Regions from separate parts of the Pantoea sp. CFCC18179 genome, predicted to be linked through region 3. Evidence: predicted binding sites of a transcription regulator. Region 3 holds the regulator's gene; each other region holds the start of a gene.
What was found. Region 3 encodes CRP, which controls carbon source genes, mostly activating them, when cyclic AMP is high. Its sites were predicted from a motif close to ATGTGANNNNNNTCACAT; they were not measured.

Region 1 (7,433 bases), on a different contig from region 3:
GGCTTGCACACTGAAGCCGGGAATACGCACGCCGTTACCTTGCTCACTCAGCCATACGCCACGACGTCCCAAGGTGATCAATACTGTTTGAATGCCTTTCGCATGCAATGCTTGCGCAGCGCGCGCCGCATCCTCATCACTTTTCACCGCGATGCCGGTGAGAATTTCCGCTTCGGTTTCGTTCGGCGTGATGATATCGATCAGCGCCAGCAATTCGTCGGAGAGTTCGGTGGCAGGTGCGGGATTGAGGATCACTTGCGTCTGCTGCGCGCGGGCGATTTTCGCCGCGGCTAAAACACTTTCCAGCGGTGATTCAAGCTGCATCAGCAACGCGTCTGCATCAGCAATCACCTGTTGATGGCGCGCCACGCAATCTGGCGTCAGCGCCGCATTCGCCCCGGAATAGATGCCAATATTATTTTCACCTTCGCCATTCACGAAGATCATCGCCACGCCGGTGGCTTCATCAGCCACGGTTTCAACCGGCGCGGTATCAATGCGGTCTTGCTGAAATTGCTGGCGGATACGTTCGCCAATATCATCGGCACCCACGCAAGCAATAAAGGCAATGTCAGCGCCGGCACGTCCCGCGGCAACCGCTTGGTTGGCCCCTTTGCCGCCAAAGGCAATTTGATACTGTTTCCCGATCACCGTTTCGCCCGGCCGCGGGAAGTGGGCGAGATTGAGGATGTGATCGGCATTGATGCTACCGAGAACGGCCAGTTTTGCGCTTTTGCTCATTGGGATTCATCCAGAAAGATGCGCCACCGGGAAGGTGGCGCGTTGCCCTGCTTTTCTTTACTTATTATTTGGTTACTAGCTTCAGGTCAACCGGATTCACCGATTGCACCTTCTCGCCTTTCAATACTTTATCGGCAGTTTGCACGCCAATCATGCCGATCTTGTCTGGCATCTGCGCCACAGTGGCGGTCAGTTTACCTGATTCAACCGCTTTCACACCGTCAGCGGTGCCATCAAAACCGACCACCAGCACATCGGTTTTTCCAGCAGTTTGCAGTGCACGCAGCGCGCCTAACGCCATTTCGTCGTTCTGAGCAAACACGGCCTGCACATCTGGATGTCCTTGCAGCAGGTTCTGCATTACGTTCAGACCTTTAGTACGATCGAAGTCAGCAGGTTGGCTCGCCAGGATATTGAATTTGTGTGCATCAGCCGCCTGTTTGAAACCTTCGCCACGTTCGCGCGCCGCAGACGTACCGGCAATGCCTTGCAGTTCAATAATTTTCGCGCCATCGCCAAGTTTCTTAGCAATGAAGTCACCGGCCATTTTGCCGCCGAAACGGTTGTCTGAGGCCACGTGGCTCACGACGGTACCTTGCGCTGCAACGCGGTCCAGGGTGATGACTGGGATGTTGGCCTGGTTCGCCATTTTCACCGCATTGCCCACCGCATCAGAATCGGTTGGGTTGATCAGCAGCAGCTTGGTGCCACGTACCGTCAAGTCCTGCACGTTCGCCAGCTCTTTCGCCGGGTTGTTCTGCGAATCCAGCACCACGAGGTTATAACCCAGTTGGTCGGCTTCTTTCTGTGCGCCATCTTTCAGAGACACAAAGAACGGATTATTCAGAGTCGATACGACCAGAGCAATGGTGTCCTTTGCCATCGCGCCAGCACTGAGGGTGGCGCCAAGAATGACAGCCAATGCAGTTAACTTTTTCATTGTTAAATCCTGTGTGAGGGTCAGAGTTATTTACTGCTTTTGTTATCCACCAGCACCGCTAGCAGAATGACAACGGCTTTAACAATCATCTGGTAATAGGAAGAGACGCCCATCAGATTCAAACCGTTGTTAAGGAAACCGAGGATCAGCGCACCAATCAGCGTACCCATGATGCGGCCTTTGCCGCCCGCCAGGCTGGTACCGCCCAGCACCACCGCCGCGATTGCATCCAGTTCATAACCGGTGCCCGCTGTTGGCTGCGCAGAAGAGAGGCGTGCCACTTCGATGGTGCCCGCCAAAGCTGCCAACAGGCCGCACAGCGAATAGACGATGATTTTGACGCGATTAACGTTGATGCCAGACAAACGCGTCGCCGCTTCGTTGCCGCCTAGCGCATAGATGTAGCGGCCAAGGCGGGTGTGATGCAGCATGTACCACGCCAGCGCGAACACGATCACCATCAACCAAACCGGCGTTGGAATGCCCAACGGGCGACCAATACCGAACCAGCCAAACAGATCGGCGTTATCGTTAAAACCGGTATTGATTGGGCTGCCGTTGGTGTAAACCATGGTGACACCACGCAGCAGCAACATCATCACCAGCGTGGCGATAAACGCTTGCACCTTGCCGCGCGCCACGATCACGCCGGTAATGCCGCCAATTGCCGCACCCAGCGCCAGCGAAGCCGCCACCGCCACCAGCGCATTCACTTCCAATCCGACAATCGATGCCGCCACCGCGCCGGTCAGCGCCAACAGCGATCCCACCGATAAATCGATGCCTGAAGTCAGAATCACCAGCGTCATGCCGACTGCCATGATGGCGTTGACTGACGTTTGCTGGAGAATGTTGAACATGTTGGCCAGCGTGAAGAAGTTCGGACTCTGGCTGGCGACCACGGCGATCAGCACAATCAACGCAATCAGTGATTTCTGCTCCAGCAGCCAAGCTTTGCTGAACCAGCGACGGCTGGCGGGTAAGGTTTGGGTACTCATACAACTAACTCCTCGCTGTGTTGCTTACCGACTGCCGCCGCCATCAGAGATTCCTGGGTAGCTTGCTCACGGGAAAATTCGCCACTCAGATGGCCTTCATGCATTACCACGATGCGATCGCTCATGCCCAACACTTCCGGCATTTCCGACGACACCAAAATGATGCTCAGCCCTTCGGCTTTAAACTGGTTAATTAATTGATAAATATCTTTTTTCGCGCCAACGTCCACGCCACGCGTCGGTTCATCAAGGATCAACACATCCGGACGCGTCATTAAGCCGCGCGCAATCGCCACTTTCTGCTGATTACCGCCAGAAAGCAGGCCGATTGGCTGCTCCATTGAGGGCGTTTTGACGTTGAACAAACGGATAAAATCGCCCACTGCCAGTTGCTCGTCACTGTGGCGCAGATTGCCCGCGCCGGTGCTGAAATAACGCAGCGCAGTCAGCGACATGTTCTCTTTCACCGACATGCCAAGCACCAAACCATCGCGCTTGCGATCTTCGGAGATATAAACGATACCGTTGGCTAATCCATCTTGCGGTGAACGGGTAGTGATTTCGCGGCCATTGAGCGTGACTTTGCCTTTGCTGCGCGGCAACGCGCCATACAGCACTTTCATTAATTCGGTACGTCCCGCACCCATCAGGCCGGATACGCCAAGAATTTCGCCTTTGCGCAGCGTGAAGCTCACATCATCCACACCCGGTCCGCTGAGATTTTCTACTGTCAGACGAATTTCACCCGGTTGTTGATCGATGCGCGGATATTGATCCTCCAGCTTGCGACCAACCATCATCTCGATCAGGCTCTCTTCGCTGAGATCGCTCACCGCGCGCTCGGCAATAAATTGCCCATCACGGAACACAGTGACGTCATCGCAAATTTCGAAAATCTCTTTCATGCGGTGCGAGATATAGACGATGCCGCAGCCTTGCGCTTTTAGCTCGTTAATGACACGAAACAGCGACAGCGTTTCGGTATCAGTGAGCGCATCGGTAGGTTCATCCATAATGATGACTTTGGATTCGAAACTGAGCACCTTGGCGATCTCGACCATTTGCTGATCGCCAATCGACAAATCACCCACCAGCTTGTGGCTGTTGAAACGAAGATTCAGGCGCTGCAATAGCGCATCCGCCGCAGCATACATCTTTTTCCATTCGATGCGGCCAAAGCGGTTAACGAATTCACGACCAAGGAAAATATTCTCAGCAACCGAGAGTTGCGGAATCAGGTTGAGTTCCTGATGGATGATGCCAATGCCGGCTTCCTGTGACGCTTTCGGCCCAGAGAACACCACATTTTCACCCAGCCACTTCATAATGCCGGCATCCATGCTGTAAATGCCGGTTAGCACTTTCATCATGGTGGATTTGCCGGCACCGTTTTCGCCGACCAACGCCATCACGCGGCCCGGATAGACCGCCAGCGATGCGCCATTCAGCGCCTTCACGCCGGGGAACGATTTTTCAATCCCTTTGAGTTGCAATAACGGTTGCATAACGGCCTCAGAAGGTCACGCCAGCGCTCAGGATGACATTCGCATACGGAGAACACTCTCCGCTGCGAATGACCGCCTGACTACGCTGAGTTTGTTGTTTGAACTGTTCATGGCTGATGTAACGGATGGTGATGACATTTCCCTGGTGCTGTTGCAAGGCATCGAGCACGGCGAGCAGTGCGCTGTGGAGCTGCGGATTGTGTTGCTTGATCTCCTCCGCCATTAAGGCGCTTTCGACCTGCATCTCCTGTGTGATGACGTCCACTACCTGTAAAAATTCAGGCGTACCCGGCGTTAACGCCAGATCGATGCGCTGTGGACCCACCGGAATCGGCAAGCCTGCATCGGCAATCGTCAGCGTATCGGTGTGCCCAAGGCGGGCAATCACATGAGAGACTTCAGCGTTTAACAAGCGACCTTTTTTCATTTCTTCCACTCCACAGCGAAACGTTTCGCTGAGCGGGAGTGTATAAAATGCACGTGGCAACTCAATCGCGGCATCACGGAAATGTGATCGCCATCGAAACGTTTCGCTTGTGCCGGGGAGAATTTGAGTTTGGGGGGAGAATGGGAGCCGACTGCGCGGCTCCGCAACAGGAATTATGGCAGTTTACGGACTTGTTTAACGTCCAGTTCGATGGAGTTAAAGTCTTTATCCAGTTTACCGGTCAACTCGACCTGATCCTTTGGCGTTATGGTCAAACCGTTCCAGCGCTTGTGGTCGATTTCCACCTTCATGGTGCCGCTGGCGTCGCGGAATTGATAATCCTCATCACCGATCTGCTTTTCTAAATGGCCACGCACGGTGATCCAACTGTCATCTTTCATCTCTTCGGCTTGCTTCACGCTGACAACGCTAACATCACCCGCCTGGAAGCCGCCGGTTTTCGCTTGAGCCGTCGGCGCATTAGGATCAACAAAGCCACCTTGTTGTGCGGCCAAAACTGGCGTGGCAGCTAACATAACAATCGCCATTAGTGCGGCTGACTTTTTCATAATTTCACCTCTTTTCCATGAATGTGTGGTTTACGGTAGCTATTTCACCACAAGGTTCTTAACAGGATCTTAAGAGAATCGAATCCATGAAAATTCATTAAAAATAGTCCATTTGCGGCGATTTTCGCTGTACAAGCGCCATTGTGCTTCGTATAACTCCGCACAGCACAAGGAGGACTGATGCGCATTTTACTGATTGAAGATGACACGCTGATCGGCGACGGTTTGAAAGTCGGGCTGAACAAACTTGGCTTTACCGTGGATTGGTTTGTCTCAGGTGAAAGTGGTTTTCAAGCCTTGGCAGCCGCGCCCTGGGATGCGGTGGTGTTAGATTTGTCGCTGCCGGAACGCGATGGTTTAGACATCCTGCGTCAATGGCGCCAACAAGGACAGGATGTGCCGGTGCTGATCCTCACCGCGCGCGATGCGCTGGATCAGCGCGTGCAAGGCTTACAGCTGGGTGCCGACGATTATTTGTGTAAGCCGTTTGCGCTAACGGAAGTAGCGGCACGTTTGCAGGCGTTGATTCGCCGCCGTCACGGACAGCTGCAACCGGAACTCAAACACGGCAACGTGGTGATGATGCCCGGCAGCAATAGCGTGCAAATCGACGGTGAAGCCGTGAGCATGAAAAGTCGCGAACTGGCGCTGCTCGAATTGTTTCTGCGCAATCCGGGTCGCGTGCTGACGCGCAGCCAATTAGAAGAGAAGCTGTATAGCTGGGACGACGATGTTTCTAGCAATGCGGTAGAAGTACATATCCATCATCTGCGTAAAAAACTCGGCAGCCAGTTTATTCGGACCGTTCACGGCGTGGGATACACCTTGGGAGCGGCGGAATGAGCCTTTTCCTGCGCCTCGCCATCGGCTTTGTGCTGCTGATCATGATCTGTGGTGGGCTTGCCACTGTCAGCGCATGGCACCAAACGCGCGATAAAGTCGATGAACTGTTTGATACCCAGCAAATGCTGTTCGCCAAACGTTTGATTGCACTTGATCCCACTTCACTGCACGAAGTGACATTGCCGAAAACCAAGTCGATCCTGCGCCATCATCGCGGCGATCAGGATGACGATGCGCTGGCATTTGCCATTTTTAGCGCTGAGGGCCAGCCGCTGCTGAACGATGGCGAAAATGGTCGCGATCTCCAGTTTGATTATCGCCGCGATGGTTTTACCGATGGACGCTTGCGCGGTGATAAAGATAGCTGGCGGCTATTGTGGCTGACTTCAGCGGACAAACGCTATCGCGTGGTAGTGGGTCAGGAGTGGGAATACCGCGACGATATGACACGCGATTTGGCGCTCAGCAGCCTGCTGCCATGGTTGATCGCCATCCCATTGATGTTGCTGTTTTTACTCGCGCTGGTATGGTTCGAACTGCGTCCATTGAAACAATTAACGACCAAGTTACATCAGCGAGCGCCAGATGATGCCACGCCACTCACTGAAGCGCGCTTGCCAAAAGAGGTGAAACCGTTGGTGGCCGCACTCAATGGTTTGTTCAGTCGCATGGCAGAATTGGTGCAGCGCGAACGGCGTTTTACCTCCGATGCCGCGCATGAACTGCGTAGCCCGTTGGCGGCGTTGCGGGTGCAAAGTGAAGTGATTCAGCTGGCAGATGACGATGAGGCAATGCGCAAACGCGCACTGCAGCAATTGGATAGCGGCATCGTGCGTGCCACGCGGCTGGTGGATCAACTGCTGACGCTTTCCCGCGTGGAAGCGGATGATCTGCGCAGCGAGTTTCAGCCGGTCGCATTGGCTCCGCTGCTGCAAAATTTACTGGCCGAACATTTCCCGCAAGCCGAGCAACAGCATATTGAACTCGCATTTAACGGTCACGCAGAACCGGTGATGAACGGTCATCCACTGTTGTTGAGTTTACTGGTGCGCAATCTGCTGGATAACGCGCTGCGCTATTCACCGGCTGGCAGCACAGTTCAAATCCAGCTCGATCAGCGCGCCATCATCGTTGAAGATAACGGGGCTGGCGTAAATGAGGATCAACTTGCGCGCTTAGGCGAGCGTTTCTGGCGTCCGCCGGGACAAGCGCAAACCGGTAGCGGATTAGGGCTTTCGATTGTGAAGAATATTGCGCAGTTGCACGGTATTCGGCTGGTGTTCAGTCACGCCGAGCAGGGAGGACTGCGCGTCACCTTAAGCTGGTGACGCATGCAGGTGCCAAACAATGCACACCTGCATTCGTAGGGTCGCCATTCATGGTGACCTTAGATCTCGACCTGCGTGCCCA
Region 2 (7,433 bases), on a different contig from region 3:
AGCACTGGTAATTCTGATTATCGACTTCAACACCGAAGCAGCGCATCAAGTGCAAGGTGATATCAATGTAAGGCTTGGAAACCAAATCACCTTTGATCGTGATGGTGGTGTCTTGTTGCGCCAACGGCGCTGCCATCAACAGAGCGGTTAAAAACTGGCTTGATACGCTACCGTCTACACTGACTTCTCCACCAATAAATCCGCCGTTGAGGCGCAAAGGTGGATAATCGGTCTGCTCCAGATAATCGATATTTGCTCCGCCCTGACGAAGAGCATCAACAAGGTGACCAATCGGGCGTTCTTTCATGCGTGGTTCGCCGGTCAATACCACCGACTGCTGTCCTAAGCACAGCGCGGCCGCTAACGGACGCATCGCCGTACCGGCATTGCCGAGAAACAGCTCAAGAGGTTGATCTGCATGTAAAGGTCCCGCATTGCCGACTACTTCGCAAACAGTGCGATCCGCCGAAAGCGTGAAACTAACACCCAATGCTTCAAGCGCATTGAGCATGTGTTTGACATCATCGCTATCCAACAAGTTGGTCAGCCGAGTCGTGCCGTTTGCCAGCGCAGCCAATAACAGCGCACGGTTAGAAACACTTTTTGAACCCGGTAAGTTTACCGTGCCGTCAACGCGGGCAATCGGCTGTAGAGTCAGGGAGTCCTGCATGTGAAACCAAATCTCCAGAAAATACGAGACCCCATCGTATGACGGGGTCTGCTACCAGTTAAACTGGCATGAATAATACAATTAGCCGTGACGACGTTCGAAGTCGACCATAAATTCAGTCAAGGCTTTCACACCTTCAAGCGGCATCGCATTGTAGATCGATGCACGCATACCGCCAACCACGCGATGTCCTTTAAGCGCGTGAAGACCGGCTTTAAGCGACTCATCAAGGAAGATTTTATCTAATGCTGCGTCAGCCAATTGGAATGGCACGTTCATACGTGAACGGTTCTCCGCTGCAACGTCGTTACGATAAAATGCACTGTTATCAATCACGCCATACAGCAGATCAGCTTTAGCCTGATTAACCTTGTCCATTTCAGCGACTCCGCCCTTCTCTTTCAGCCATTTGAATACCAGGCCTGAGAGATACCAAGCAAAGGTTGGTGGCGTGTTGAACATTGATTCGTTTTCAGCCAACACCTTGTAGTCAAGGATTGAAGGAACCCAACGCTGGGCTTTGCCTAACAGATCTTCACGCACCACCACCAGCGTTAAACCAGCAGGGCCAATGTTTTTCTGCGCGCCAGCATAAATAACGCCATAACGATTGATATCTAGCGGGCGTGACAGAATAGTAGAAGAGAGATCGGCTACCACGACTTTGTCACCGAAGTCCGGTTCTTCATCAATGGCGATACCATCAATGGTTTCGTTGGGGCAGAAATGAACGTAAGCCGCGTCATCATTTAACTGCCATTCACGCATTGGTAACAAAGCCCGTTTACCATCGCGCGTGGTTTTGACATCAATGGTATTTGGTGTACAGAATTTTTCAGCTTCTTTGATGGCGCTATGTGCCCAATATCCGCCGTCAATGTAATCCGCTGATTTCGCGTCACCGAGTAAATTGCCAGGAATCGCAGCGAATTGCGCACGCGCGCCACCGTGGCAGAATAAAACTTTGTAGTTAGCAGGGATTTTCAGCAGATCGCGAAAATCTTGTTCTGCCGCTTCTGCGACAGCAATAAACTCCTTGCTACGGTGACTGATTTCCATCACCGAAGTACCTAACCCGTGCCAGTTTGTCAGTTCTTGTTCTGCGCGACGGAGCACTTCTACCGGTAGCATTGCTGGACCAGAGCTAAAATTATAAACCTGCGTCATTTCCCCTCACCACTGTCATATCGAACGGTTATGAATACTTCACCGGTTTTATCATTGCCTCCTTTAGGCTGCAATCATTAATCCGGCGACGATCACATTTCCAGAGCCAGCCTCACCGCAGCTTATGTCATAAATGTATTACGATACGGAATTTTGTGAGGCGGCTTCAGGAAGCAAATTCAGACAAGTAAGTAGTGGAAAGGCCGCGGTTAGGCTGAGATAAATTTGGCAGACTGAATAGCGAAGCACGCATAAAACCCGTATTATTGCGCGCTTTACGCCCACCCCATCGACTTGAGAGAGCGCCATCATGACGCAAACATTTATCCCCGGAAAAGACGCCGCATTGGAAGATTCCATTGCCCGCTTCCAACAGAAACTGCAAGACCTTGGTTTCAATATCGAAGAAGCTTCATGGCTTAATCCGGTACCTCACGTTTGGTCAGTGCATATTCGCGATCGTGATTGTCCGCTGTGTTTCACCAACGGCAAAGGTGCAAGTAAGAAAGCGGCGCTGGCTTCCGCGTTGGGTGAATATTTTGAACGCCTCTCAACAAACTATTTCTTTGCCGATTTTTGGTTGGGCCAGACCATTGCGGATGGTGATTTCGTTCACTATCCGAATGAGAAATGGTTCCCGTTAACGGAAGATGACAGCCTGCCGGACGGCATTTTGGATGCACGCCTGCGTAAATTCTACGATCCAGAAGAGAGCCTTGGTGCTTCTGAATTGATTGACCTGCAATCAGGTAATGAAGAACGTGGTATTTGCGGCCTGCCCTTTACCCGTCAGTCCGATCAGCAAACGGTTTATATTCCGATGAACATCATCGGCAATCTGTATGTATCAAACGGCATGTCAGCGGGTAATACCGCAAATGAAGCCCGCGTACAGGGTTTGTCTGAAGTCTTTGAGCGTCATATTAAAAACCGCATCATTGCGGAATCTATCAGCCTGCCAGAAATTCCTGCCGAAGTGATGCAACGCTACCCTGGGGTGATTGAAGCGATTGAGCGTTTGGAAGCCGAAGGTTTCCCAATCTTCTCTTATGACGCTTCGTTAGGTGGCAAATACCCGGTCATTTGCGTGGTGCTATTCAACCCAGCAAACGGTACCTGCTTCGCCTCATTCGGCGCGCATCCAGACTTTGGCGTCGCCCTGGAACGTACCGTCACTGAATTGCTGCAAGGCCGTGGCCTGAAAGACCTTGATGTTTTCACACCACCCACCTTTGATGATGAAGAAGTCGCTGAACACGCTAACCTGGAGACGCACTTCATCGATTCCAGCGGTTTGATTTCATGGGATATGTTCAAAGACGATGCGGATTATCCTTTCGTCGATTGGAGCTTCGCAGGCTCGACGCACGAAGAGTTCGATACCTTGATGGCGATTTTCCGCGCAGAAGATAAAGAAGTTTATATCGCGGATTATGAGCACCTGAGTGTTTATGCTTGCCGTATTATCGTACCTGGCATGTCTGACATCTATCCTGCTGAAGATCTGCTCCTGGCAAATAACAGCATGGGCGCACCGTTGCGTGAAACACTGCTTGCGCTGCCTGAAAGTGAGTGGGAGCCAGAAGCTTACCTCGAACTTATTGTGCAATTGGATGAGGAAGGCCACGATGACTTTACTCGCGTGCGCGAACTGCTCGGCTTAGCTTCGGGCAAAGACAATGGCTGGTATACGCTGCGTATTGGTGAGCTTAAAGCGATGCTGGCGCTGGCCGGTGGCGATTTAGATCAGGCATTAATCTGGACTGAATGGACCATGGAGTTTAACCAGTCCATCTTCAGCGAAGAGCGCGCAAACTATTATCGCTGCCTACAGACGCTGCTGCTGCTGGCAATGGAAGAAGAGCGCGATCCGCTGCAATATCATCGTGCATTTACCCGCATGTATGGTCAAGCTGCGGTTGATGCAGCTTCAGCCGCGTTGAGTGGCGAAGCACCTTTCTATGGATTGCAAGCCGTCGACCTGGACTTAAAAGCCTTCCCTGCACATCAATCACTGTTAGCGGCTTATGAGAAATTACAGGCAGCTAAACGACGCTATTGGTCGAAAAAGTAATTATTAATATTTGATGATCGTTTGATTAAAAAAGAGCAAATGGCACTGAAAATCAGTGCCATTTTTTATGATGAAAATTCATATCAAAATAAACCGAATATTTAATAACAATTGAGATTCAATCGTTAATTTATTTTAACAACTTAGAGCATCACAGCTATACCATTCAACTTATTTTGCATAAATTAAAAATTATTTATTTTAATATTTTCAATTATTTAACCACAAAAACCCATCTTTATCGTTTCGCTTACCCGCCACCTTCCAGGCAAATATGATCCATATCAATTTCTGACCTATACTCCTTTGTTAGTATCTTTACAGGCAATTTTTGGAGATAGTTAGTGTGAAAGCTGACAACCCTTTTAATTCATTATTACCGGCAGCAATGGCAAAAGTTGCAGAAGAAGCTGGTGTATATAAAGCTACTAAACATCCCTTAACGACTTTCTTCCTTGCCATCACTGCTGGCGTATTTATCTCTATAGCATTTGTCTTCTATATCACTGCCACCACCGGAAGTGGCGCAATGCCTTATGGCATAGCCAAACTCATTGGCGGTATTTGTTTTTCTCTCGGTTTAATGCTGGTAGTCGTTTGTGGTGCAGATTTGTTCACCTCAACGGTGCTGATCGTGGTTGCTAAAGCCAGCGGGCGGATCAACTGGCTGCAATTGGGCCGACACTGGCTCAACGTTTACGTCGGTAATCTCTTCGGCGCACTGTTCTTTGTGGCATTGATCTGGTTCGCAGGCGAACACATGGTGGCTAATGGAGCCTGGGGATTAAATGTTCTGCAAACTGCAGACCATAAAATGCATCACACTTTTATTGAAGCCGTTAGCTTGGGCACGCTAGCTAATTTGATGGTTTGCCTGGCGGTATGGATGAGTTATTCCGGTCGCAGTTTGGTAGACAAGATGCTTGCAATGATTTTGCCCGTCGCCATGTTTGTTGCTTCAGGTTTTGAACACAGCATCGCCAACATGTTCCTCATCCCAATGGCGATCGTTATTCGCGATTTCGCCAGCCCTGAATTCTGGCAAATGGCCGGTTCAAGTGCAGCACAATTTCAATCACTCAATGTTGGCGATTTTATTGTCAACAACCTCATTCCTGTGACCATCGGCAACATTATCGGCGGTGGATTGCTTGTAGGTTTGACCTACTGGGTAATCTATCTGCGTGGCAACGAGCCGGTGCATTAATTAATTGGTATAGGCGCGCTCAATCAGCGCGCCAATGCATCAAAGTCTCCCTAAATAAGGCAGGTATATCATGTCCGAACTGAATGAAAAAATGGCGTCAGCCTGGGAAGGATTTAGCGCCGGCGAATGGCAGAATAGCGTCAATGTCCGTGACTTTATCCAAAAAAACTACACGCCGTATGAAGGTGATGAATCCTTCCTGGCAGGTGCAACTCCGGCAACAGATAAGTTGTGGGAAAGCGTGCTTGAAGGCATCAAAATTGAAAACCGCACGCATGCTCCGGTCGATTTCGATACCGACTTAGCGTCAACCATTACTTCGCACGATGCCGGTTACATCAGTAAATCACTGGAAAAAATTGTTGGCCTGCAAACTGAAGCGCCTCTGAAACGTGCCATCATTCCATTCGGTGGCATCAAAATGGTTGAAGGCTCTTGTAAAGTTTATGGTCGCGAACTCGATCCAGCGCTAAAAAAAGTCTTCACTGATTATCGTAAAACTCACAACCAAGGCGTATTTGATGTTTATACACCAGACATCATGCGCTGCCGCAAATCAGGCGTGCTGACCGGTTTACCAGATGCCTATGGCCGTGGCCGCATCATTGGTGACTATCGTCGCGTTGCCTTGTACGGCATCGACTTCCTGATGAAAGACAAAGTGGCGCAGTTCAACTCTCTGCAAAGCGATATGGAAAACGGCGTTAATCTCGAAGCCACCATTCGTTTACGTGAAGAGATTTCTGAACAGCATCGCGCATTGGGCCAGATTAAAGAAATGGCTGCTAAGTACGGTTCTGATATCTCACTGCCAGCGACAACCGCGCAAGAAGCGGTGCAGTGGACTTACTACGGTTATCTCGCTGCGGTTAAATCGCAGAACGGCGCCGCAATGTCATTTGGTCGCGTATCAACCTTCCTTGACGTGTATATCGATCGTGATATTCAGGCCGGTAAACTGACTGAAGAAGATGCGCAGGAACTGATTGACCATCTGGTGATGAAACTGCGTATGGTGCGTTTCTTGCGCACCCCAGAATACGATGAGCTGTTCTCTGGCGACCCAATTTGGGCGACAGAATCTCTGGCAGGTATGGGCGTTGATGGGCGTACCTTGGTGACTAAAAGCACCTTCCGCTTCCTGAACACGCTGTACACCATGGGTCCTTCTCCGGAACCTAACATGACCATTTTGTGGTCTGAAAAACTGCCGGTTAACTTTAAAAAATACGCTGCTAAAGTCTCCATCGATACCTCTTCATTGCAGTACGAAAATGATGACCTGATGCGCCCAGACTTCGACAACGACGATTACGCAATTGCTTGCTGCGTGAGTCCAATGATTGTCGGTAAGCAGATGCAGTTCTTTGGTGCACGCGCCAACCTCGCCAAAACTCTGCTGTACGCAATCAATGGCGGTGTGGATGAGAAATTGAAAATGCAGGTTGGCCCGAAAGAGAAGCCAATTACTGATGAAATTCTCGATTTCGACGTCGTGATGGAGCGTTTGGATCACTTCATGGATTGGCTGGCTAAGCAGTACGTCACTTCCCTGAATATCATCCACTACATGCATGATAAGTACAGCTACGAAGCTTCGCTGATGGCGCTGCACGATCGTGATGTTTATCGCACCATGGCGTGTGGTATCGCAGGTCTGTCAGTCGCGGCTGACTCACTGTCTGCGATTAAATATGCCAAAGTAAAAACTATCCGTGATGAAGATGGTTTAGCGGTCGATTTCGAAATCGAAGGCGAATATCCGCAGTTCGGTAACAACGATTCACGCGTAGATGATATGGCTTGCGATTTGGTTGAACGTTTCATGAAGAAAATTCAGAAACTGCAAACCTACCGTAACGCCGTGCCAACGCAGTCGGTTCTCACCATCACTTCTAACGTGGTTTATGGTAAGAAAACCGGTAATACCCCAGATGGACGTCGTGCTGGTGCGCCATTCGGTCCAGGTGCAAACCCAATGCACGGACGCGATCAGAAAGGTGCAGTTGCTTCATTGACCTCCGTAGCGAAACTGCCATTTGCTTACGCCAAAGACGGTATCTCTTACACCTTCTCCATCGTGCCAAATGCGCTGGGTAAAGATGATAACGTGCGTAAAACCAACCTTGCTGGCCTAATGGATGGTTACTTCCACCATGAAGCCAACATTGAAGGCGGTCAGCATTTGAACGTCAACGTGATGAACCGTGAAATGCTGTTAGATGCCATGGAACATCCAGAGAAGTACCCACAGCTTACCATTCGCGTGTCCGGATATGCTGTTCGCTTCAACTCGCTGACCAAAGAGCAGCAGC
Region 3 (7,433 bases):
CATTACGGCATCAAACCCGACATCATCACCACCGCGAAAGCGTTGGGCGGCGGTTTCCCGGTGAGCGCGATGTTGACCACCAACGAAATTGCCTCGGTGATGGCGCCGGGCGTGCATGGCACCACTTACGGCGGCAACCCGCTGGCGTGTGCGATTGCGGAAACCGCACTCGACATTATCAATACGCCGGAAGTGTTGGACGGCGTGGATGCGCGTCGCCAGCAGTTCGTTGAAGCGCTGCAAGCCATCGACAGCAAGTTCGACATCTTCAGCGAGATCCGCGGTAAAGGTCTGCTGATTGGTGCCGCGCTGAAACCGCAGTTCGCCAGTAAAGCGCGTGACATTCTCAACGCTTCAGCGGCAGAAGGGCTGATGATTTTGACTGCGGGCACCGACGTGATTCGTTTTGTGCCGTCGCTGGTGATTGAACCCACTGACATCGCCGAAGGCATGACGCGTTTCGCCACCGCGATTGAGAAAGTGTTAGCCGCTTAATCCGCTTTCGGACGCAACACCTTAAGCCAGCGGCCATGATGCGGTCGCTGGCTCCACGCCAAAGAAGAGATGGTGTGCATCACGTTGAGGTGCTGCAAAATCCGCTTCACATGCTGTTCGACAATCGTCACCGGCCCTTCATTCAGATTCTCCGGCGCTTCCAGAATATTGCTGTCATTGCCTGGCCCATCGTACGCCAGCCGTTGCTGACAGCGTTGCAGCGCGATTTCACAGGATTGCAGATAACGTTCCGCCAACTTGGACGTCAGCATAGTGTGTTCACGCGCCAGAATGGTCATCGCATTGATATGCTCAACGATAAATTGGCTGTGCGTTACCCACATGCGCATATCTTTCAGATATTGCAGATTGAAGCCGGGTTCGCTGGAGGCTTGATTGAGCGAGTTAAACAGCGCGTTGTGCGCTTGATTGACGCGCATGCGTTGATACGCCAACTTCTCCGGCGATTGCTCCGGGCCGAGCAGCAAGCGCAGCGCGTCCTGATAAGCCTCCAACGCATCGTGCGCATTGTTACGTAGCAAGCCGCTTTGCCATTGCGGCCACAGCCAAATCATCCCGGCGAAGGCAATCAGGCATCCCATCAAGGTATCCATCATGCGCGGTAACAAGAACTGCGCGCCATTCAGCGACAGCAATTGCAGCGAATACACCGCAGTGACGGTAAAGCCAATCATCGACCAACCGTAATATTTGCGCGTCACCAAATAGCTCGCCAGCGTAATCACCAGCATAAACAGCAGCGTGAGCGATTCCGGCACTTCCAGCCGTAAAGAAGCTGCGGCGATCAGCAAACCGGCAAAGGTGCCCAGTGCGCGGTGCTGAATGCGCACGCGCGTGGCGCTGTAGCCATTCTGGCTGACGAACATAATGGTCATCAGAATCCAGTAAGGTTTGGGGATGTTGAAGAACAGCGCCAGCGCGCTGCCAAACATCAACATCACGGCGAAACGACCGGCGGTACGTAACGCCGATGATTTGAAGGAAAGATAGCTGCGCAGCGCTGGCAGCAGCGGCAAGCGGCGTTGGCGATCGGCCATTAAGTCACGCGTGTAGAGCGGCTTTTGGGTACGCAGCACGCGAGCGATGCGGCTGAAGTGGTACAGACAGAAGTTGCCGACCGGATTATCCGGATGCTGGCGGGCGATTTTCTCCAGCGCACCCAGCTGCTTCTCCATGTGAAAGCGATCCGGCAACTGGTGATAAAGAATGGCATCGGCGAGCACCCGCAGCCGCGCTGAGATGATTTTGGCGTTCCAGCGAATCACCGCTTCGGCGTGACTCTGCTCAACCAGTTTCTGCACTTCTTCCGGCTGGTGCAGGCTAACTGAGATGTGTTCCTGCAAATCCAGCGCCACCTGGAAGGCGCGCGTCAGACGTTTGTGGCTGTTATCGCGGCTGGCCGACAGCATGTGCATCTGCTGATAACAGACGGTAATCAGATCAACCGCCTTTTGTTGACGTGCCAGCAGCGGCGGCAGCGCTTTTTCCGGATCGGTTAACTGCGTCAGCAAGGTGTATTTGGCATCGCAATAATCCGCCAGCTCGCGATACAGCAAACTGAGCGATTCGCGCATCGGCTGCTCTTTCCACAGCCAAAACCAGAACCAGTTGAACAAGCCGTACCACAATGTGCCGCCAATATAGAGCAGCGGCGGCACCCAAATCGGCATGCGTCCTACCAGGCTTAGCGAAAAGATGGCGGCAATCAAGGTGGCTGGCAGTAAGCGGCCATGCAGCGGGCTGATTTCACCGGTGACGCCAATCAGTAGCGGCAACACCAATAAAATCAGCGGCAACGGCACGTGATAATCGGTGAGGTACGGAATCAGGAAACTGCCGGTGGCGAACAGCGAACCACCCACAATCAAGCGTTTGAAGAAGCGTTTGTGCGGCGTATCTAACCCCGCCATGTTGCAGCAGGCCGGCACTAAAGAGAACAACAGCCCTTTTTGCAGATCGCCAAACAGCCAACCGAGAGCCACAGGCAGGCACAGCACCAGCGTTTGCCGCAGCGCATAGTTAACTTCAGGATGATAGATGATTCGGCGCCACATCAGCTCATCGCAAATAGAAACGGCGCGATGTTGCCATCACGCCGTGGGTGAGAAGGAATTAGCGGGTGCCGTAAACGACGATGGTTTTACCGTGTGCGGAGATCAGATTCTGATCTTCCAGCATTTTCAGGATACGACCCACGGTTTCGCGTGAGCAGCCCACGATCTGACCAATCTCCTGACGGGTGATTTTAATCTGCATTCCGTCTGGGTGAGTCATCGCATCTGGCTGTTTAGCCAGATTAAGCAGCGTTTGCGCGATACGTCCGGTCACATCGAGGAAGGCAAGGTTGCCCACTTTTTCAGATGTCACTTGCAGACGACGCGCCATTTGCGACGACAGTCGCATTAAAATATCCGGGTTTACCTGAATCAGCTGACGGAATTTTTTGTATGAAATTTCAGCCACTTCGCAGGCAGACTTCGCACGTACCCAAGCACTGCGTTCCTGGCCTTCTTCGAAAAGACCGAGTTCGCCGATGAAATCTCCCTGATTAAGGTAGGAGAGAATCATCTCTTTGCCTTCTTCATCTTTAATCAGTACCGCTACGGAACCTTTCACGATGTAGTACAGCGTTTCCGCTTTCTCACCCTGATGGATGAGCGTGCTTTTTGACGGATATTTGTGAATATGGCAATGGGACAGGAACCATTCGAGTGTAGGGTCTGTTTGCGGTTTGCCGAGAACCATTCGCTATTATCCTCTGTTGTAATCGTGCCCAAAAATACAGGGGGCATTTTTCCCTGTCAGGCGGTTTAATCGTCGAGCGTTTCCTAATGAAGGAAAATTTATTCCGGGGTGACTCTTAAGCTACGCTTTTGATTCTTCCCGCCTTCGTCGGTTAGGACGAAAATATTTTCAGCACTGTTTGTAGCACAGCTTTTGCGAGCTGTCTTGTGTTGTCTCGCTTCAGCAGAAGGGGGATTTCTCTGGATTGCCGTTTGTCATGTGAAAGCGTACTCTGACGGCAAAACCGCCGCTTCAGGAGAAAGAATAATGCAGGCACGAGTGAAATGGGTGGAAGGGCTTACCTTTCTCGGAGAATCCTCATCCGGCCATCAGGTATTAATGGACGGTAATTCCGGTGATAAAGCGCCAAGTCCAATGGAGATGGTGTTGATGGCAGCCGGCGGCTGTAGCGCGATTGACGTGGTGTCGATTCTGCAAAAAGGGCGTAGCGATGTCGCCGATTGCGAAGTGAAACTCACCTCTGAACGTCGTGAAGAAGCGCCACGTATTTTTACGCACATTAACCTGCATTTTATTGTCAGCGGCAAAGCGTTGAGCGATAAAGCGGTGGCGCGCGCAGTTGATCTGTCAGCGGAAAAATATTGTTCGGTGGCTATTATGCTGGGCAAAGGCGTTGAAATCACCCACAGCTATGAAGTGATTGAGCTTTAGCTCGATTGTAGCGGCGCGATTTATCGCGTTCAGTTGATGGTAAAAGGTCAACATAACGCAATAAATTGCGCCGCTACATAATCACTGCACTCACTCAATTCGCTTGCCTTCAATCAGGCGCTGCACCAGCGGCAACATAATCAACTCCATCGCCAGGCCCATTTTTCCGCCCGGCACCACCAAAGTGTTGATGTGGGAGATAAACGATCCCTGAATCATCGCCAGCAGATAAGGGAACGCAATCCCTTCCAATCCACGGAAATGAATCACCACAAAGCTTTCGTCGAGCGACGGAATTTCACGCGCGGCAAACGGGTTTGAGGTATCCACCGTTGGCACACGCTGGAAGTTGATGTGAGTACGCGAGAATTGCGGCGTGATGAAGTTGATGTAATCCTCCATCGAACGCACCACTGAATCCATCACCGCTTCCCGCGAATGTCCACGTTCGCTGGTGTCGCGCACCAGCTTTTGAATCCACTCAAGGTTAACAATTGGCACCACGCCAACAAGTAGATCTACATGTTCCGCCACGTTGTGTGGCTGCGTCACCACGCCGCCGTGCAAACCTTCATAAAACAGCACATCGGTGTTTTCCGGCAGCGGTTGCCACGGCGTAAAGGTGCCCGGCACCTGATTCCACGGTACGGCTTCATCGTAGGTGTGCAAATACTTGCGCGATTCGCCCAGTCCAGTTTGGCCGTAATGCTTGAACGTCTGCTCCAGCAAACCAAAGTCATTGGCTTCCGGGCCGAAATAACTGATGTGGCGCCCGAGATCGCGCGCTTTGCGGATCGCCATGTCCATTTCTGGACGCGTATAGCGATGGAAACTGTCGCCTTCCACTTCCGCGGCATGCAGATTTAACTGCTGGAAAATCTTACGGAAGGCAAGGCTGGTGGTGGTGGTTCCGGCACCGCTGGAACCGGTAACCGCAATAATTGGATGCCTGGCTGACATAACAGAGCTCCCTGTGAAGTCCGGCGATGAGCATTGTTACCACGAATTGCCGCGCGGCGCATTAGCCGCGAAATTCACTCTTCGGCATGATATTGATGGATTCGTGCAGCTCCGACCATACCAGCACTACCTCGCCGCGCTCAAGTTGGCGGCGCACATCGGCGACTTTCTGTGACAGGCTGCGTTCCTGTTCGCCGTAATCTGTGCCTTCACGCAGCACGAAGGTTTCAATCAGGTTTTCCAGCGTTTCCGCTTCAAGCTGCTGCCAGGGAATAATCACAATTACACATCCAAATAGGTAGAGAGCCAATCCGGCACGCGTTGTTCCAGCCACATTTGCGGTTTCAGCAACGTGCCGCCAACAAAGCCGACGTGGCCACCTTGCTGGGTCAGTTGATATTGCGTTGAGGCTGACAATTGATGCGGCTGCGGAATCACGGCGTCGGTCATAAAGGGATCGTCCTGCGCATGGATGAGCAGCAACGGTTTACGTACGCCGGTTAAAAACGGCATGGCGCTGGCACGTTGATAATAGTCGTTGGCATCGACGAAACCGTGCGCGCGGGCGGTAACCGCATCATCAAATTCACGTAAACGACGAAACGCACGCAGTTGATCGAGATCGACCGGTAAGGTACCGGGCCAGGCCTGCAACTTGCGCGTGGCGTTCTTTTTCAACTGCGTGAGCAAATAGTATTGATAGAAGCGCGAGAAGCCGACATCCAACTTGCCGCTGCACGGTTCTAACGCCAGCGGGGCAGAGATGACCATCGCCGCATCCAGCAGTGCATCGTTGCCTTGTTGCCCCAACAAACACGCCAGCATATTGCCGCCGAGTGACACGCCGACGGCCGCGGTTGGCACCGTGCCCCATTCGCGTTGCAGCCAACTGAGGAAGTAGGTGGCGTCTTCAGTTTCGCCGGAGTGATAAATGCGATTGAGGCGATTCGGTTCACCGCCGCAGCCGCGAAAGTGCATCATCACCGCCAGCCAGCCACGCGCCTGACATGCTTGCATCAAACCGTGCGCGTAGGGACTGCGGAAGCTGCCTTCCAGGCCATGAAACAGCACCATGCGCGGTTTGTGACGCGCTTGCGCCGGATCTTCACTCCACGCTAAGTCGACAAAATCCCCATCGGGCAGGTCAAGGCGCTGCCAATGCGGACGTAAAGTGACGCGCCGCCGCAGAATGCGCGGCAGCAGCGTTTGCAAGTGCGCGTTACTGAATCCGCGCAGTGGTTTAAAGCGCTCGCCATTTGGGCGATTAAAATAGCTTGGGTAAAGGCTTGTCTGATGCATAAGTCGCTGATAGCTTCGATGGGTTGTTCGCTTTACTGGGTGAGGAGCACCCGAATATACATGGAACTGAGTCTTTTTTTGTCAATGTTAGGCTTTCTTTGGGTCGCGGCCATCACGCCAGGTCCCAATAATATGTTACTTACCGCCTCTGGTGCTAATTTTGGCTTCCTGCGCACCATTCCGCTGCTCATTGGTATCATGATTGGCATGCAAGTCATGTTGCTGATGGTGGCATTTGGCATCGGCGGGTTGATCCTGCTTTATCCTTCACTGCACTTGGTACTGAAGATTGCCGGTAGCCTTTATCTGCTGTGGCTGGCGTGGAAAATCGCCACCGCCGAGTATGAAAAGCTGGAAACCGATGATGTCACGGTCAAGCAAATGCCGTTCTGGCAAGGTGGATTGCTGCAACTGATTAACCCTAAAGCCTGGTTGATGGCGCTGGGTGCGGTTGCCAGCTTCAGTCTGGCGGGTGAACGTTATCTGCATTCGGTGGTGGCGATCAGTATCGGCATGGCGCTGGTCAATGTGGTGTCTGGCGTAATCTGGATGGGCTTCGGCTCGCTGATTGGCCGATTACTGCGTAGCCCACGTGCGTGGAAGATCTTCAATCTGGCGATGGGCTTGCTGACTGCCGCGTGCGTGTTGTTGATTTGGCACTAAGTTAGCTGGAAGCGCGTTCGACGCGCTTCCACGGCAACACTTCATGCACCACCGGTGAGAGTGGCTGACGGATGCGTTGCAGCAACAGTTGTACGCTGCGCGCGCCCATGCGGTTCATCGGTTGTTCAATGGTGGTGAGCGGGGGATTGAGGCTGCTAGTAAAGTTGATGCCATCGAATCCCACCACCGCCAAATCTTCAGGTACGCGCAACCCGGCTTCTAACGCCGCGTGAATCACGCCAACCGCCAACACATCCGAAACCGCAAACACCGCATCTGGCCGTTCTGGCTGCATCAGCAATTCGCGCAACGCTGCGCTGCCCGCTTCGCAGGTGACATTTTCCGCGTACGCCACGCTGCCATAATTCAATTCCAACTGTTCCAGCGCGGCGCGATAACCATCTTCGCGTTGATGGGAATAGAGATAGCGCATATCGCAGTTAACCAGCGCGATGCGACGGCGACCTTTTTCCGCCAGATAACGAATCGTTTCAAACGCCGCTTCTTTATTATCAATTGCCACGCTGGATGCCGCGATA
Region 4 (7,433 bases), on a different contig from region 3:
TGCCAGCGCTGATGCCGATGGTGATGCACGCTGAGAAGCTGAAAAGCACCTACATCGTTCAACTGTGGGATACCAATAACAAGCTGCGCGCCAGTTCGTGGCCCGATTTACGTGCACCTCTGCAAGCGCAAAAGGGCTGGCACGATCTTAAAGTCGGTGACTGCGGCGATGACTGCGAATGGCGCGTGTATACGCGGCCCGGCGAGTTAGGCAGCGAAATCGGCAATATTCAGGTGTTGCACAACATTGGCTATATGAAGAGTTTGATGCTGAAGCGCGCGCTGTCAGCGATCATTCCGTTGATGCTAATGATGCCGCTGTCGCTGCTGGTGATTTGGCTGGTGGTGCGCGCTATCACCCGCGATCTGCGCGTGGCTTCACGCCACATCGCCGCGCAGGAAACGCTGCATCCGCACTCGGTTTCTCCCGATGGTTTGCCGGATGAAGTGCTGCCGCTGGTCGCCGCCTATAACTCATTGTTGGATAAGCTGCGCGCGGCCTGGTCGTCGCAGCGCCAGTTCCTTGAAGATGCCGCACATGAGCTGCGTACGCCGGTTACGGCAGTGACGTTGCAATTGGAGAATTTGCGTCAGCATATCCAACCGGGTGAAGCCAGCCGCCAGTTTGATCAGCTGGAAGCCGGTGTAACGCGCACGCGTCATTTGGTGACGCAGTTGCTGAATATCTCGCGTCAGGAAGATCAATCGGTAGTGGCGACGGTGGAAACCATCGAACTGGACGATTTGCTCAAAGAAAGCATTGAGCAGCTTATGGTAGTGGCGGATAAGCGCGGCATTGATATCGGCTTCAACGGCACCACACATTATCGTCTGCACGCCAGTCGTTCTGATTTGCGTAGCCTGTTCGATAACCTGATCGGCAACGCCATGTTGCATACGCCAGAAGGCAGTTTGGTCGATGTGCTGTTGCATCGCGTCGGCAATCATACCGTGGTGGATATCGTTGATAACGGCCCCGGCATGGCGGAATCCTTTATCGAACGCGCTTTTGATCGCTTTACCCGCTCACCCGATGTGCAGGCACAAGGCAGCGGTTTAGGGCTGTCGATTGTGCGCAGCGTGGCGCAGAAACATCAGATGCAAGTCGCGCTGTCCAATCGCCACAATGCGCATGGCGAGATTGCTGGTCTACAGGTGCGCGTTACATTGCCATAAGCCACACCGTGCCGTAGCGGCGCAAGTTATTGCGCATGACTGCTGCGGGTACGGTACATCGTCATGAGGGCGCGCGATAAATCGCGCCGCTACATCTTTTCTCCACATCAAACATTTTGACTGCTGGACGCGACAACGTAATCGGTTGCGGGGTTCCGTTCGCTTCACGCCTTTTATGTGATGCTCGTCACAAATACAATGAATCAAACTGCAACACTTTTTGACAAACGTGACCAAAATCTATTTTCTATGCCTCTGTTACAGGCACATTACGCGAGCTTGAAAATCTGGCGATTCAGACCGGATACAACAACACACCGCCCATCCCCTGGGATCAATTTCACCCGATCGCGGCGTTAGTCCAGCGGTCATAAGCATGTGGTTAACTATAATGAATTATAAATCGTTGATAGCAGGGGCCTTATTGGCCAGTAGCTGGACCGGCGCGGCACAAGCGGCAGACAGCGATCCGCAGTACGTTTCAGATTGGTGGCATCAAAGCGTTAACGTGGTCGGCAGCTATCACACCCGTTTTGGACCGCAGTTCAACAACGACGTGTATCTGGAATATGAAGCCTTCGCCAAAAAAGATTGGTTCGACTTCTACGGCTACCTCGATCTGACCAACTTCTTCGGCGTGGGTAATAGCAACGCCAACGGCGTGTTCGACCACGGTTCGCCGATGTTCATGGAAATTGAGCCACGTTTCTCGATTGATAAGCTGACCGGAACCGACCTGTCGTTTGGTCCATTCAAAGAGTGGTACTTCGCCAACAACTACATCTATGACATGGGTCGCAACAGCGATAGCCGTCAGAACACGTGGTACATGGGTCTGGGCACCGATATCGACACGCACAGCAAAGTGGGCCTGTCGCTGAACGTCTACGCCAAATACCAGTGGGAAAACTACGGTGCGGCGAACGAGAACAGCTGGGATGGCTATCGCTTCAAGGTGAAATACTTTGTGCCGATTACTGACCTGTGGGGCGGCAAGCTGAGCTACATCGGCTTCACCAACTTCGATTGGGGTTCGGATCTGCGTGATGAAACTGGTCCTTCACGTACCAGCAACTCGATCGCATCTAGCCACATTCTGTCGCTGAACTACGATCACTGGCACGTTTCGACCGTGGCGCGTTACTTCCACAACGGCGGCCAGTGGGCTGACGGCCAGGAGCTGAACTTCGGTAACGGTCCGTTTGAAGTGAAATCGACTGGTTTTGGTTATTATCTGGTAGTGGGTTACAACTTCTAATCGACAGAAGTATCGTGCGGTTTTAAAACGGTCGCCATGAATGGCGACCCTACGTTGTAGGGTGCGCATTTTTGCGCACCGCATCGAAAACCGCACTTACCCCAATCAAATCTGCGGCTTATACGCATTCACCATCCACGGCACGCCGAACTTATCGGTGAACATGCCGAAACCGTTGGCCCAAAACGTCGGCTCCCAATTTTTCGTCACCTTGCCGCCCGCCGATAACGCATCAAACCAGCGCTTGCCTTGGGCTTCATCCGGCGTCGATAAACTCACGGCAAACCCACCGTAATTCTGCGGCTGTCCGCCGTCGCTCATCATGATTTCGCCCTGCCCGATGCGCACATGCGCATGCATAATATCCTCAGGGGAAAATTTCATCCCGGATGGACAACCTTCGTCCTCCACCGGCGTTTCATCCGGCATATCGCCAAACGTCATCTTAAACAACAGCTCGCCGTCGGTCGCCGCAAGATAAAACGCGATCGCCTCTTCACAGCAACCGTCATAAAACAAATAGGGTGTCACTTGCATGGTTTGCTCTCCCTCAATGGATCGTCCAATGCAAGTGTAGTGGGCAATAATTAAACAGTTGCGAGCCAGGCCGCACTCTTACCTTTGCTGACAATAGCGGCGGAACAGCTGCGCCATATAGGCGCTCATTGGCGTTAGCGCGGTGTCTTTGCGCTGGATTAAATAGAAAGTAGCTTTGGGCAACGGCTCGTCGAGTTCGAGCGCAATTAACTGCCCGCCGTGGGTGGGATCTTCAATCACATCGCGCGAAATAATGCTGACGAAATCGCTCTGCGCCACCAGGCTGGTGCACGCCATAAAGGTTTCACAGGTAACCACGATTTTCGGTGCCATGCCGCGTTCGCCAAACATATCGTGCAGCAGTCGATAATAGCTGCCCTGCGGCGTCGGCATGGTCCAGTCGCACTGTTGCAGCTCAGCCAACGTGCGCGCATGCGCCATCGGATGGCCTTTGCGCATCACCACTTGATATTCGCGCTCCATCAAACGTTCGAATAACAATTCCTGATCGAGATGGTTTTTATCGTAGGTATTGATGGTGAAATCCAGTTCGCCCTGGCGCAGTTCATGCACCATCGAAACCAGCTGGCCTTCGACGATACGCACCTTCACCAGCGGATATTCACGATGAAACTGATTAATCACCAGCGGCATGATGGTGCGCGCGATACTGCCACCGACGCCAATATTCACCCGTCCACCGGCTAAACCCAGCCGCTGCTGAATATCCTCCTGCGCCACACGCAACTCTTCCAGCACTAAACTGGCATGTTGAAAAAAGTTATCACCGATATCGGTGAGCGTAACGCCTTGCTGCCTGCGCTCGAACAGGCGCGCGCCGAGCGTCAGTTCCAGTTCCTGAATTGCCTTGGTCAGCGCGGGCTGCGACAGCCCGGACAAACGGCTGGCGGCACGAATACTGCCCTGACGCGCCACGTCAACAAAAGCACGTAACTGATGAAGTTTGAGATGAGTCGACATCGTTGGGTGATAACCGTTGTTTATCAGTAGCAAGATATTCGCATCTTATGCCGGGTAAAACCAATGTGTAGATTCGACTGAATGCATAAAAAACCAACACAAAGGAAATGCCGATGAAAACCCTGCTTGATCTTGTCAACGCGCGTATCCCGCAGATGCAAACCTGGCGTCGCGATCTGCACCAGTTTGCCGAATCGGGCTGGCTGGAATTCCGCACCGCAACTTTAGTGGCCGAAGAGCTGCATCGCCTTGGTTATCAACTTCAGCTCGGCCGCGAAGTGATTGATGCCGATGCGCGCATGGGCTTGCCATCTGATGAGGTGCTGGCACAGCAAGAAGCGCGCGCGTTGGAGCAAGGGGCGCTGCCGCAGTGGATTAAACACTTCTCCGGCGGATTTTGCGGCGTGGTTGCCACGCTGGAAACCGGTCGTCCCGGCCCGGTGATGGGCTTCCGCGTGGATATGGATGCGCTCGATCAAAACGAAAGCCGCGCCGCCGATCACCTGCCAACGCGTGAAGGCTTTGCTTCGTGCAACGCTGGCATGATGCACGCTTGCGGTCACGACGGGCACACCACCATTGGCCTGGCGTTGGCAGGCGTATTGATGGAGATGAAAGATCAATTGAGCGGCACCCTCAAAATCATCTTCCAGCCCGCCGAAGAGGGTGTGCGCGGCGCGAAAGCGATGGTCGCCGCTGGCGTGGTGGATGATGTCGATCTGTTTACCGCCATTCACCTCGGCACCGGCGTGCCAGCCGGGGAAATCGTCTGCGGCAGCGACAGCTTCCTTGCCACCACCAAGCTCGACGTCCATTTCACCGGCGTTGGTGCGCACGCGGGCGGTAAACCCGAAGAGGGCCGCAATGCGTTGCTGGCGGCGGCGCAAGCCACTTTGGCGCTGCATAATTTGCCGCAACACAGCGGCGGCGTAGCGCGCGTCAACGTTGGCGTGTTGCAGGCGGGCAGCGGACGCAATGTCGTGCCAGATTTCGCACTGATGAAGGTGGAAACGCGTGGCGCCAGCAATGAGGTCAACGATGATATCTATCAGCAAGCGTTGCGCGTAATTGCCGGCGCTGCGGCGATGTACGGCGTTGAACACGACGTAAAACTGATGGGCGGTGCACGCAGTTGCACGCCAAGCCAGCCGTGGGTCGATTTCATCCACCAACAGGCTGATGCGTTAGGCATTTTCACCTCGGTAGTCGATACCAAACAGCAGGCGGCGGGTTCCGAAGATGCCACCTACATGCTGGAACGCGTGCAGCAGCGTGGCGGGCAATCCTCATACGTGATTTTTGGTTGTGAACTGGCGGCGGGCCATCACAACGCCAAATTCGATTTCGATGAAGCGATCATGGCGACGGCGGTACATACGCTGGCGACGCTGGCGCTGAATCAAGCGCAGTTTGGAGGCCAACGATGAGCCACAGCGAATTTATCGATCATTACATCAACGAAAACCAACCGCGTTTTAGTGCGTTGAGCGATGCAATTTGGGACGTGCCGGAAACGCGCTTTGAAGAGACGCAATCCTCTGCGCTGCTGGCCGATGCGCTGGAACAGGAGGGTTTTCACGTCGAACGCGGCGTCGGCAACATCGACACCGCTTTTGTCGCCAGCATCGGCAGCGGCAAGCCGGTGATCGCCATTCTCGGCGAATTTGATGCGCTGGCCGGTTTAAGCCAGCAATCGGGTTGCGCCACGCCGCAGCCGCTAGTGGAAAACGGCAACGGTCACGGCTGCGGCCACAATCTACTCGGCACTGCCGGACTAGCCGCCGCCTTCGCCATCAAAGCCTGGTGGGCGCAACACGGCCAACGCGGCACGCTGCGTTTTTACGGCTGTCCGGGCGAAGAAGGCGGATCGGGCAAAACCTTTATGGTGCGCGAAGGCTTGTTTGATGACGTCGATGCGGCGGTTACCTGGCATCCCGAAGGCTTTAGCGGCATGTTCAACCTCAGCACGCTTGCCAATATTCAGGCTGCTTTTCACTTCAAAGGCGTGGCGGCACACGCGGCCAACTCGCCGCATTTGGGACGCAGCGCGCTGGATGCGGTAACGCTGATGAACACCGGCGCCAACTTCCTGCGTGAACACATCGTGCAGGAAGCGCGTTTGCACTATGCGGTGACCAACACTGGCGGCGTTTCCCCCAATGTGGTGCAGGCCGATGCCGAAGTGTTGTATCTGATTCGCGCGCCGCAGCTCGATCAAGCGCAGGATATTTATCAGCGCGTGATTAACATCGCCAAAGGCGCGGCCCTGATGACTGACACGCAAATGACGGTGCGCTTCGACAAAGCCTGCTCTAATTACGTGCCGAATCGCGCGCTGGAAAGCGTGATGGAGCGCTATTTGCATCAGTTTGGTTTGCCTGACTACAGTGAAGCAGAACGCGCCTTTGCCGCCGAGATTCGATCCACACTGAGCAAGGACGATCTGCGCAACGCGCGTCTCAATGCGGCGCGTACCGGCGGCGAAGCGGGCGTGGCGTGGACCGAGGCGCTGGGCGACAAGATTTTGATGGATGAAGTGGCACCGTATGCGGTGACGCGCGAGTTGTTGTACGGATCGACCGATGTTGGCGATGTCAGTTGGGTCACGCCAACCGCGCAGTGCTTCGCGCCCTGCTTCGCCTTCGGTACGCCGCTGCACACCTGGCAGTTGGTGGCGCAGGGGCGCACCTCGATTGCGCATAAAGGCATGTGCCTGGCCGCCAAAGTGATGGCCGCCACCGCGCTAACGTTGTTGCAGGATGACGAAGCACTGGCGCGTTGCCGCGCGGAGTTTGAGCGGGTACGCAGCGAACAACCCTACGTTTGCCCGATTCCATCTGACGTAACACCATCGAAACTAGCCTAAACGTCGCGATATTCCTGGGGCGCAAAAATGCGCCCCCTACGTTGTAGGGTCGCCATTTATGGTGACCTCAGTACAAAAAACACAAAAAAATATAGCCCCGAGAGGGCATGCAAACACAACAAGACGACTGACGAGGAAAATCAATGGAAGCCACCACGGAGAGCCGCAGCCCCGGCAAACTATTCAGCCTAATTGAACGGGTCGGCAATAAAGTGCCCAACCCATTCTTATTGTTCGTTTATTTGATTGTGGTGCTGATGGTAGCCACTGCGATTATCAGCAATTTGGATGTGGCGGTAAAAAATCCCACCAATGGCGAATTGGTACGGGTGAACAACCTGCTGAGCGTCGCCGGCATTCAGTGGATCTTGCCCAACATCATCAAAAACTTCAGCGGCTTCACGCCGTTAGGATCGATTCTGGCGCTGGTGATTGGTGCCGGTCTGGCGGAAAAAGTCGGCCTGCTGCAATCGCTGATGGTGAAGATGGCTTCGCGCGTCAGCCGCCGCTATGCCAGCTACATGGTGCTGTTTATCGCCTTCTTCAGCCACATTTCGTCGGATGCCGCGCTGGTGGTGATGCCGCCACTCGGTGCGCTGATCTTCCTCGCGGTCGG

Region 1: the regulator CRP is predicted to act here: its motif matches at 4,693-4,710, upstream of rbsD (D-ribose pyranase).
Region 2: the regulator CRP is predicted to act here: its motif matches at 4,184-4,201, upstream of focA (formate transporter FocA).
Region 4: the regulator CRP is predicted to act here: its motif matches at 1,351-1,368, upstream of ACPUC7_RS10270 (nucleoside-specific channel-forming protein Tsx).

The regions. Positions count from the first base shown of each region.
Region 1 covers NZ_JBNBPM010000007.1:266,722-274,154, reverse strand. Annotated here, with positions in the region: gene rbsK (ribokinase) at 1-741, opposite strand, end outside; gene rbsB (ribose ABC transporter substrate-binding protein RbsB) at 806-1,681, opposite strand; gene rbsC (ribose ABC transporter permease) at 1,708-2,679, opposite strand; gene rbsA (ribose ABC transporter ATP-binding protein RbsA) at 2,676-4,184, opposite strand; gene rbsD (D-ribose pyranase) at 4,192-4,611, opposite strand; gene ACPUC7_RS15555 (YgiW/YdeI family stress tolerance OB fold protein) at 4,785-5,180, opposite strand; gene qseB (quorum sensing response regulator transcription factor QseB) at 5,361-6,023, shown strand; gene qseC (quorum sensing histidine kinase QseC) at 6,020-7,351, shown strand; gene kup (low affinity potassium transporter Kup) at 7,411-7,433, opposite strand, start outside.
Region 2 covers NZ_JBNBPM010000008.1:149,559-156,991, forward strand. Annotated here, with positions in the region: gene aroA (3-phosphoshikimate 1-carboxyvinyltransferase) at 1-670, opposite strand, end outside; gene serC (3-phosphoserine/phosphohydroxythreonine transaminase) at 752-1,837, opposite strand; gene ycaO (30S ribosomal protein S12 methylthiotransferase accessory factor YcaO) at 2,148-3,911, shown strand; gene focA (formate transporter FocA) at 4,258-5,118, shown strand; gene pflB (formate C-acetyltransferase) at 5,189-7,433, shown strand, end outside.
Region 3 covers NZ_JBNBPM010000019.1:64,515-71,947, forward strand. Annotated here, with positions in the region: gene argD (bifunctional acetylornithine/succinyldiaminopimelate transaminase) at 1-495, shown strand, start outside; gene ACPUC7_RS22725 (YccS/YhfK family putative transporter) at 492-2,570, opposite strand; gene crp (cAMP-activated global transcriptional regulator CRP) at 2,629-3,261, opposite strand; gene ACPUC7_RS22735 (OsmC family protein) at 3,568-3,972, shown strand; gene ACPUC7_RS22740 (phosphoribulokinase) at 4,063-4,932, opposite strand; gene ACPUC7_RS22745 (YheU family protein) at 4,994-5,212, opposite strand; gene ACPUC7_RS22750 (hydrolase) at 5,215-6,231, opposite strand; gene ACPUC7_RS22755 (LysE family translocator) at 6,292-6,894, shown strand; gene ACPUC7_RS22760 (LacI family DNA-binding transcriptional regulator) at 6,896-7,433, opposite strand, start outside.
Region 4 covers NZ_JBNBPM010000004.1:160,315-167,747, reverse strand. Annotated here, with positions in the region: gene ACPUC7_RS10275 (sensor histidine kinase) at 1-1,175, shown strand, start outside; gene ACPUC7_RS10270 (nucleoside-specific channel-forming protein Tsx) at 1,567-2,433, shown strand; gene yjdN (VOC family metalloprotein YjdN) at 2,539-2,970, opposite strand; gene ACPUC7_RS10260 (LysR family transcriptional regulator) at 3,049-3,951, opposite strand; gene ACPUC7_RS10255 (amidohydrolase) at 4,065-5,378, shown strand; gene ACPUC7_RS10250 (M20 family metallopeptidase) at 5,375-6,817, shown strand; gene abgT (p-aminobenzoyl-glutamate transporter) at 6,961-7,433, shown strand, end outside.